DNA from 3 places in the Microcoleus pseudofavosus SVA1_A4 genome. Region 1 is predicted to be linked to each of the others. Evidence: riboswitches for the same ligand, from Rfam matches in the RefSeq annotation. Region 1 holds a riboswitch; each other region holds the start of a gene.
The links. A riboswitch is a leader RNA that binds a small molecule or an ion and turns the genes downstream of it on or off. The one in region 1 is predicted to bind cobalamin.
Positions count from the first base shown of each region.

Region 1 (3,112 bases):
TTTAAACCCTGAATTGCCACTCGCGAACCGCAGGGATATGAGTAGGAAGTGCGATCGAATTCGAGAATCCATTCAGACATATTCGTTATTTTTTATTTTTTATAGCCTTGTTCCCAGGCTCTGCCTGGGAATAAATACCCGGAGGCTCTGCCTCCAATTACCGATTACCGATTACCAATTTCCATTGTATTTGTGTCAGTTTTCATCGGTTTTTGACAACTGCCAAAGTTGAATTTCATAACAAAGATGTTGCTCAAAAAGTTGACTTGCCTCCAATCCTTCAACCACCAGCTTCTTGAACCAGCGACGAAATATCCAGCGCAGGAATGTGTGGACGGGGGGAACTGCGATCGCAATTAAATCTGCAACATAGATCATCGTATTCAGTCCATACCTGCGGAAAGTATCGACATACAAATCGATTGTCGGTACAATATGAGCGGAAATATCCTCAGTTTTGACTAAAGTGAATCCAGCCTGCTTTAATGCTGCATGAAGTTCAGTAACAACATGACAATTAGAGAACATTCCCTCTGTATAGTGAGCATCAGAACGCAGCATATCGGCAAGCAGCACGTAGCCGCCAGGATTGATGATTTTGGCGGCACCAGAAGCAATATCAACAGCCGACATATACTGGCTACTTTCGCTAAAGAGAATAAGATCGTAGAAATGCGTTGCTTTGAAGTCTTCAAACCTCGTGAGGTGGAAGATTGCCCGATCGCCCGTACACTTGAGAAAGCGCTGTTGTTGGAACGGATCGGGTGCGAGCCCTTCCACTGCAAAACCTCGATCGAGCAAATAAGCCGCATTTCCGCCAATCCCGCAGCCCACATCCAGTATCGTATGAGTGCCTTTGGGGATCGCATCCAACAGTTTTACAGTATAAGCTTGCTGAGCGCTGCGCAATCGCGCGAGTGTTAGTTCATCAGCGGGCACAGGTAGGGTTTCCCAATAGCCGTAGTGAAGGTAGGGCGAATCTGTCAACCCCAAATAGTAATTAAGCGCTGCATTTTGGTAGCGAGTTACCTTGGAAATTTCGATTGATTTTGGCTTCGACATTCGGAAAATTTAGTAAGTTTTAGGATTTCGGGCAGAGTTGAAATTCTTCCCAGCGCTTGCATACCTGTTCATAGCACTCAACAGGAGAAATTGCCAAGTTTTGCAACAAATTGATATCAATCTGACCGTTGGCGATCGACAAAAATATAATTGCTTCCTTGGGTTCGTAGCTAGCAATGATTTGGAGCAGATTTGAAACAGTATTTTCCTCTACTTCTAGTTGTTGCAAATAAGCAGTTGCGTACAATTGGGAAATAAATTGCAGATCGTACTTTATAGTATCTACACTCCAATTGATAGAACCGTTAATGGGAGTATTTATTTTGCAAGCAACCAAGCCTCGTCCTCGATGCAAAAAGCCATTCCAAGCAGTATGTCCGATCGGCAAAATATTTTGGTGAATAAACAAGTTTTGCCAGTAGCCAAAACTACCCTGCCAAACACTATCTTCGATTCGCATTTTTTTTAGTTTCCCGCTGCCTAAAATTTCGTTATTGTCGATCGGGAAACGGAGCACAACAGCAGATTATTTGTAAAAATATTGAACTCACCATCATCCATACCTCGCAGATGAAAAACAACAGGTAAACAAATCGGCGGGCATCCTGACTCAGAGATGCAATTATCTCATTACAGTTGCGGGACAGCGCCGGATTTTCACCGAACTTTCCCCCTTGCGTCTGATGTGTGTTTTTCATCAGAGCCGATCGATATACGGGAATATTACCACTATTTGGGATATTTGACAAAAAACCGATCCGACATCTGCAACAATTCTTATGGGGTAGGCAGAAAGCCGGCTCTTGACTTGCTTTTCACTCAATTGTCTCTTTAGTTTACTCAAAGGTGACGCGAGTTTTGCTGATGCGGACAGCACCATTTTCGTCAGTTACAAGGGGAATTGGAGCGGCGGTACGAGCAAGTAGCATTTTGGGAGAAGATCGGGAATTAATAGAACCGGATTTAGTATCAAGACTTCATATTATTTCATTTTCTAAAACCTATTTTATTTCTTTTCCATTCCCTACAAGAATTGCCTGCGGTAGCGAAAAGTATGAAAGAGCGATCTGCTTAAGTTTATCATATTCAAAAGTGGGATAGGCATCCTGCCTGTCCAAAGACTGGCTTGTCACCAGATGTCTATTCTGCCCGATCGCCCGTTGCCACCCCTCTTTCATAATCCTGTGGTAAAATTTAAAAAAATGAAAAAATTATGAAAAGCAGCAATGAATCATCAGGTGCTCTGCCGTAAAAGGTATCAAATGGTTGGATTGGCGCTGTTGCTGGGAGTTTGGATCGGCGGGTGCAGCGCTCAGACAACGGGGCCTCAAACCGAGCAAAACGGAACTTCTAGCCCGATCGCCGGGAATTCGACCCCCCAAGACAAAAAAGTCATTCTCACCACGTTCACGGTGCTGGCAGACATGGCTCAGAACGTTGCGGGCGATCGGGCGATCGTCGAATCTATTACCAAACCGGGTGCGGAAATTCACGGCTATGAAGTTACGCCCAGCGACTTGGAACGCGGGCAACGTGCCGATCGCATTTTGGAAAACGGCTTGAGCTTGGAGCGCTGGGCAACCCGATTTTACAACAGCCTCCCCAAAGTTTCTCACATTACCCTAAGTGAAGGAGTTCAACCGATCGATATTGCGGAAGATGCCTATCAAGGTAAGCCGAATCCTCATGCTTGGATGTCGCCGCAAAATGCTTTAATTTACGTTGAAAACATTCGCAAATCCCTAGGAAATCTAGATCCGGCTAATGCTTCAAGCTATGACGCGAATGCGGCAAAATACAGCGAGCAAATTAGGGCGATCGATGCAAAACTCAAACAAGCTATCTCTGCCATTCCCCCGGACAAACGCTACATAGTAAGTTGTGAAGGTGCCTTTTCCTACATTGCCCGCGATTACGGCTTAAAGGAAGTTTACATTTGGTCGGTCAATGCCGAACAGCAAGCCACACCAAGACAAGTTGAACGGGTGATTAATACGGTGAAGGCAAACCAAATTCCGGCTGTATTCTGTGAGAGTACAGTCAGCAATGA
Region 1 is NZ_JAUBPE010000086.1:7,754-10,865, reverse strand. Features, by position in the region: gene QUA02_RS27945 (energy-coupling factor ABC transporter ATP-binding protein) at 1-80, opposite strand, end outside; gene QUA02_RS27940 (SAM-dependent methyltransferase) at 196-1,062, opposite strand; gene QUA02_RS27935 (hypothetical protein) at 1,082-1,522, opposite strand; cobalamin riboswitch at 1,641-1,785, opposite strand; gene QUA02_RS27930 (metal ABC transporter substrate-binding protein) at 2,289-3,112, shown strand, end outside.

Region 2 (3,112 bases), on a different contig from region 1:
GACAAAAAATTAGTTTTTTGCGGTACGGGCAGGGATGCTGTTGTGACTTGCAATTCTATTGTATGAGTTTCGGGTTCAGAATTTGCGCGCAAGATGATTTGGCGGTTGTAAGTTTGAATTGCCAGCAATTTGCTCGTATCGACTGCGATTTTGCACTCGATATCATTGCTTTCAAATGCCTGCGGTTCAAAGGAGATCCAAGAGTGGTCGTAGGGCGTGTGGGGCGGATCGTTCGGATGCGGCGCGACTTCCCACCTGCCACAAAGCATTGTGTGGGGAATTGGGTTGCTAATTGCAATAGTTTGTGTTAAGATTTCTCCATATTCAGTAGCTGTGAATTGAATGCGATCGCGCTCAATTCTCACTTTAGGTAAACGCCTAACATCCAAAGATTCTAGTGAAGCTAAAGCATCAGCCGCCGATGGATATCTGTCTTGCAATCTCGGCGCTACCATCCTTTCCAGCCAATTCATCCAACCTTGCTGCAACGGCGGTACTAAATGCCGAAAATGAATGCCATAATTAGCATCAATTAAATTACCGACATCCGCAGATTTTGTCCCAGTTAACAAACAAATCAGCGTTATCCCCAAGCCGTAAAGATCCGAGCCTTTGGTTAATTCTCGGTTGAACATTTGTTCCGGTGGCATGAATCCCATCGTGCCTTTGACGACGCTGCTAGCCGCGATATTTCCACCTCCTAGCCGAGCAAAACCGAAGTCTACTAAATAAACATTGAGTTCCTCATCTATTAACAAGTTTTCTGGTTTGATGTCGCGGTGGATTACGGGCGGTTTTTGGGATTGCAGGTAAGCTATAATTTCTAAAGTGGCGATCGCAATTTGCTTGATATCCGGCGGCGAAAAAGTCCGGGCGACAGCAGATTCGGCATTTTTGTATTCCTGCACCATGCAGAAACCGCTGTCAGTTTGAAAAGAATCGAGATAGCGGGGAATGCCTGGGAAATCCAACTTTTGCAAAACTTTAATTTCTTGTTCGTAAGCTTCGTATTCTGCCCAGCTAGCACCTAATTGAGCAAATTGAAATTGCTTAATTACAACTAATTTTTGAGTATTCGTATTTTTCGCTAAGTATGTAACTCGGCCGCCGAGACTGTTGTGTCCGAGTTCTTTTTCAATCTGATAGCCGTCAGTGGAAAAATCGGGGAAGGCGTTCATATAGTTTGTAGTAATGTTCTTGTGGGAGGGGCTTCTAGCCCGTCATTAACAGGCAAGATGCCTGTTACACAAAGAGTTATTTTTTTTTGATGGGTTTCTATCCTGTCAGCAACAGGCAAGATGCCTGTTCCACAAAGAGTTATTTTTTTTTGATGGGTTTTGATCCTGTCAGCAACAGGCAAGATGCCTGTTCCACAAAGAGTTATTTTTTTTGGGATGGATCGCTCTTACCAACATAACTTTTTTGAAAAAAGGCGGCAAGTGCGGTATGATGTGATTTCGCGATCGGTTCTAGCGGGGAGCAGCCGTTAGAGGAAACGGGGAAAGTTCGGTGCAAGTCCGGCGCTGTCCCGCAACTGTAATGAAACCCTTGTGGTTTCTCAAGTCAGAATGCCCGCCGATATCTAACTCACTTTTGAACGCATCTGCGAGGTACGGATGATGGATGGAATTAACACGGCTGTACGCACCACCAAGCACAGTCTGTTTGTTTGCACTGCTTGCGCTAGTGTTTGGAAAAACGGCAAGCGCGAAGGCAAAAGCGGCGGTCAACAATTTATGGAAGACTTGTCGCAACTCGCTAAAGATTGGGAATTTTGCGATGAGTTTGACATTCGGGAAGTTGAGTGCATGAGTGCTTGCAGTCACTCTTGTGCGGTGTCTTTTGCTGCTGTTGGGAAGTACACTTATCTGTTTGGCGATTTGCCTGCAAATGAACCGCAAAGTGCGGAAGCTGTACTCGAATGCGCGGGTCAATACTATGCTAAATCGGACGGTTTGTTGCCTTGGTCTGAGCGTCCTCAAGCTCTGAAAAAAGGCATTTTAGCAAAGATTCCACCGCTGGGAAATTAAGCTTTTTCCTTCCAGGCTTTGCCCAGTGGTGACAACTTAACGTCAAACCGATCGTCTCTATTGTTTTTATTGAAATCTAGATCCCCCCTAACCCCCCTTAATAAGGGGGGGACAAGAAATATTCTCAAAGTCCCCCTTCTTAAGGGGGATTTAGGGGGATCTAGACTTCGCCTAAAAGCGACTTTTATTGTAGGTTTCAGTATTAAGTTGTCACCTACGATATCGGCCTGGTAACGCATACGCAGAGGCTATGCCTCGTATTAAAAGCGCTCCTTTATTTCAGCGAGGCAGAGCCTCTAGATCGGCATTCCCAGGCTGGGCCTGGGAACGAGATATCCCACCACCAAATAAGCACAAAATTATCAATGCACAAAATTCCTGTTACAGTCATTACCGGCTTTCTCGGCAGCGGCAAAACTACCTTAATTCGCCACTTATTGCAAAACAATCAAGGCCGCCGCATTGCTGTTCTGGTTAACGAATTTGGGGAAATTGGTATCGACGGAGAACTGCTGCGCGATTGCCAAGTTTGCGACGAAGAAGAAAATGTCAGCAACAATATTGTAGAACTAACAAATGGTTGTCTTTGCTGCACTGTTCAAGAGGAATTCTTGCCGACTATGCAGGAATTGTTGAAGCGTAGAGAACAAATTGATTGTATCTTAATTGAGACTTCTGGCCTCGCACTTCCTAAACCTTTGATTCAAGCTTTTCGCTGGCCGGAAATTCGCACCGGTGCGACGGTAGATGGTGTGGTTGCTGTTGTCGATTGCGAAGCGGTTGCTAGCGGTACTTTTGTGGGCGATATCGATGCTTTGATGGCACAGCGGCAGGCTGATTCTAGTTTAGATCACGAAACTCCGATCGAGGAATTGTTTGAAGACCAGTTAGCCTGTGCCGATATGGTACTTTTAACGAAGGTCGATCGCGTGGATGCGGAAACTCACCAGAAAGTCCAAAGCTGGTTGCAGCAAGAGTTGCGTCCGAGTGTGAAAATTGTTCCCTGCAAAGGTGGCGAAATTAACCCAGATGTGGTATTGGGATTTAATGCGGCGGTTGAGGATGATTTGGAGTCTCGCCCG
Region 2 is NZ_JAUBPE010000111.1:4,816-7,927, forward strand. Features, by position in the region: gene QUA02_RS30690 (serine/threonine protein kinase) at 1-1,178, opposite strand, end outside; cobalamin riboswitch at 1,448-1,594, shown strand; gene QUA02_RS30695 (DUF1636 family protein) at 1,617-2,030, shown strand; gene cobW (cobalamin biosynthesis protein CobW) at 2,396-3,112, shown strand, end outside.
Region 2: linked by a shared signal. The riboswitch ahead of QUA02_RS30695 (DUF1636 family protein) and the one ahead of QUA02_RS27935 (hypothetical protein) in region 1 are both predicted to bind cobalamin.

Region 3 (3,112 bases), on a different contig from region 1:
TGAAAATATTGCCTATGCCCCCAGAACCAACGGTTATCAAGGAAATCTGGATGAATTAGTGGAATCTTCCCTCAGACAAGCAGCTATCTGGAATGAGGTCAAGGATAAACTGCAAGAGAAAGGAACGGCGTTATCCGGGGGACAACAACAACGGCTCTGTATTGCCCGCGCGATCGCCATGAAGCCCGATGTCTTGTTGATGGATGAACCTTGCTCTGCTCTCGACCCCATTTCTACCCGACAGGTCGAAGAATTGTGCTTAGAACTTAAGGAACGATACACAATTATTACGGTGACTCACAATATGCAGCAAGCGTCAAGAATCGCAGATGCGACGGCATTTTTCAATACAGAAACGGACGATAAAGGCAAACGACGGGGCAAATTAGTGGAGTTTGGCACCACTGAACAAATTTTCCGTTCTCCCCAAACTAAAGAAACCGAAGAGTACATTAGCGGACGATTTGGTTAAATGCAATTGTCAGATTTAGGCGTTACGCATTGTCAGCAATGACATTACCTTCTCTTCACTGTAGCAATTTTACTATTAAATTAATGACTCGCAGGCCCACTAATCCTGCGGGTCATTGTTTATGCGGTGGCGAGATCGTTAATCTTCATCTGTTGCTCGCGCGCGCAACTCCTTAAACAGTTCTCGGACACAACGAGCGATCGCTCAGGCGATCGCTATCGCTCTTTATTTTTGTGAGGCGATCGCGAAAATAGAAATTTAAAGAAATACCGATCGAAGGGCGATCTCTCTTTTTTTGAGCTATTCCTTTACTATATAACAGTCACCTATGGCAGGAGGGAATTCAATCACAAGAATTTCCAAAGGAGTCTCACCTTCGATTGCCTGGTGTTTAACTCCCGGTTCTATTTTAATAACATCGCCTTTTTTAATAGGCTGTATCTTCTTCGCGGTTCATTAAAGAGGTAGATTGTGATTTACCGTTAGTCTATATAATCCTGACAGCGATCGCGTCCAATTTAAAACAGTGCATTATGGAGCAAAAAAAGGATTTTAATCATAGGATATTTTATCTCCTGGTTTGATTTGGTTAAGGGTCCTAATCGAACCAATAAAAATCCTGATGTTGTGTTAGTCAGCATTTTGGATGAGTCTTTTAGTTGACATTAAATGATTTTTAATTGAAAGGCTTGTTCACAAGGCGATCGCCCTATTTGTCTGAGGGGGTTGCAAATTTTCGGAAATGTGGTATTGTCAGAAGTAATCGGTTCTGGTGGAGATCACCCACTAGAGGAAACGGGGAAAGTCCGGTGCGAACCCGGCGCTGTCCCGCAACTGTGATGAAGCGTACAATCGTTTCTTAGTCAGGATGCCCGCCGATTGTATCGTTTCATTTAACCCATCTGCGAGGTACGGATGTATTCAGCATTTTGTTTTCAATTCGATTCTCTTTCAGAGACGCTGCGCGATCGGCGATTATCCCCCTTAACCTGTGAGAAACCTGTGCTGGAATTGGTTTCTAGGGCGAGATAGCAAGTTTGAAAAACTAGCATGAACAGCATTATCTAGTTTCAGATGCAAGGAATCTTGCTGGGCATTTGCCTGCTGTAATTTCTAACAGCTTTTTTATAGCTTTGTTGGAAATTCAGATGGTTTTGCCTTTGATGCGCCCTGCAATCTAATGGCATTGCTGTCGGAAATTCGGCATCGGATACCTCTTGGTTTCCGACAGAGTTTCTATGGACTGATGAATCAATTGACAACCCCAACTTAGGAGCAATTATGTCAATTTTAACGGCAACTCTTGGATATCCCCGCATTGGTAAAAACCGTGAAATTAAGAAAGCTTTGGAAGGTTTTTGGAGTGGCAAATTAGAGGCAGATACTTTACTGTCTACTGTTCAAACTGTAGAAATAGAAAACTGGAAAACACAGCTACAGACAGGCATCGATCGCATCGGTGCAGGCGATACCACACTCTACGATTGTGTGCTTGACTGGACAATTCGTTTAGGTCTAATTCCCAAACGCTTTCAGGGGTTATCAGGACTCGATCGATACTTTGCAATGGCACGGGGCAAAGAAGGAATTCCGGCCCTAGAGATGACCAAATGGTTTGATAGCAACTATCACTACCTCGTGCCTGAAATTCCAACCCAACTGCAACCAGCAGATTTCAGCGATTTTCTGGAGACGGTGCAGCGGGCAAAAGCGACGTTAGGGGAGCGGGCAGTGCCGATCGTTCTTGGCCCCTGTACCCTACTGCGGTTGAGTCGGTTAGATGGCGCAATGGACGATTCTCTAGCGCAATTGCTGCCGCGCTACATCGAACTCTTGACGCAATTAAAAGCCCTTGGGGTTGCCGAAGTGCAGATACATGAACCTGCCTTAGTTCTGGGAGATGCAAACAACTTCAAAACACACTATCAAACTGCTTATCAAGCCTTTGCTAAAGTCGATTTACCGCTGCATCTTGTCACTTACTTTGATGACTTGGGTGAAGCTTATTCTTGGGTGATGGCATTGCCTGTTACCGCGATTAGTTTAGACTTCACTCGCGGACGCAATTTAGATTTACTCAAGCAATATGGATTTCCCCCAGATAAGCATCTGGGCGTTGGCATTGTGGATGCCCGCAACATCTGGCAAATCCGTCCAGAACAATTGCTGCAGTGCTGCAAGACATTCAGAGAATTACGCCTAATATCGTCATTCAGCCGTCGGCATCATTGCAGTTTGTTCCCTACGATGCCAAACGGGAAACAAAGTTGCCAGAACCTCTCCGCAATGTGTTTAGTTTTGCAGAACAAAAACTGCAAGCGGTAAAGTTTTTGGCACGCAGTTTAGCAGGAGAAGAAACTGAGAGCGAGCGCGCCAAGATTACCGATGCCTGGACAAAATTCGAGCAATTTAGTCCAGCCAATCCTGCCGTGCAGTCGCGAATGAAAAGCATTACGACAAATGACTTTCTACGGGAATTATCCTACGGTTTGCGGCTGTCAAAACAGATTTCTCTGCCCATTTTTCCCACCACAACGATCGGCTCATTTCCTCAAACATCAGAAGTGCGACAACTGCGAGTACGGTATAAAAAGGGTGAATTGAGTCAGCCAGAGTATGAAGCAGCTATTGATACTGAGA
Region 3 is NZ_JAUBPE010000003.1:192,852-195,963, reverse strand. Features, by position in the region: gene pstB (phosphate ABC transporter ATP-binding protein PstB) at 1-472, shown strand, start outside; cobalamin riboswitch at 1,220-1,366, shown strand; partial or broken gene metE (5-methyltetrahydropteroyltriglutamate--homocysteine S-methyltransferase) at 1,754-3,112, shown strand, end outside.
Region 3: linked by a shared signal. The riboswitch ahead of metE (5-methyltetrahydropteroyltriglutamate--homocysteine S-methyltransferase) and the one ahead of QUA02_RS27935 (hypothetical protein) in region 1 are both predicted to bind cobalamin.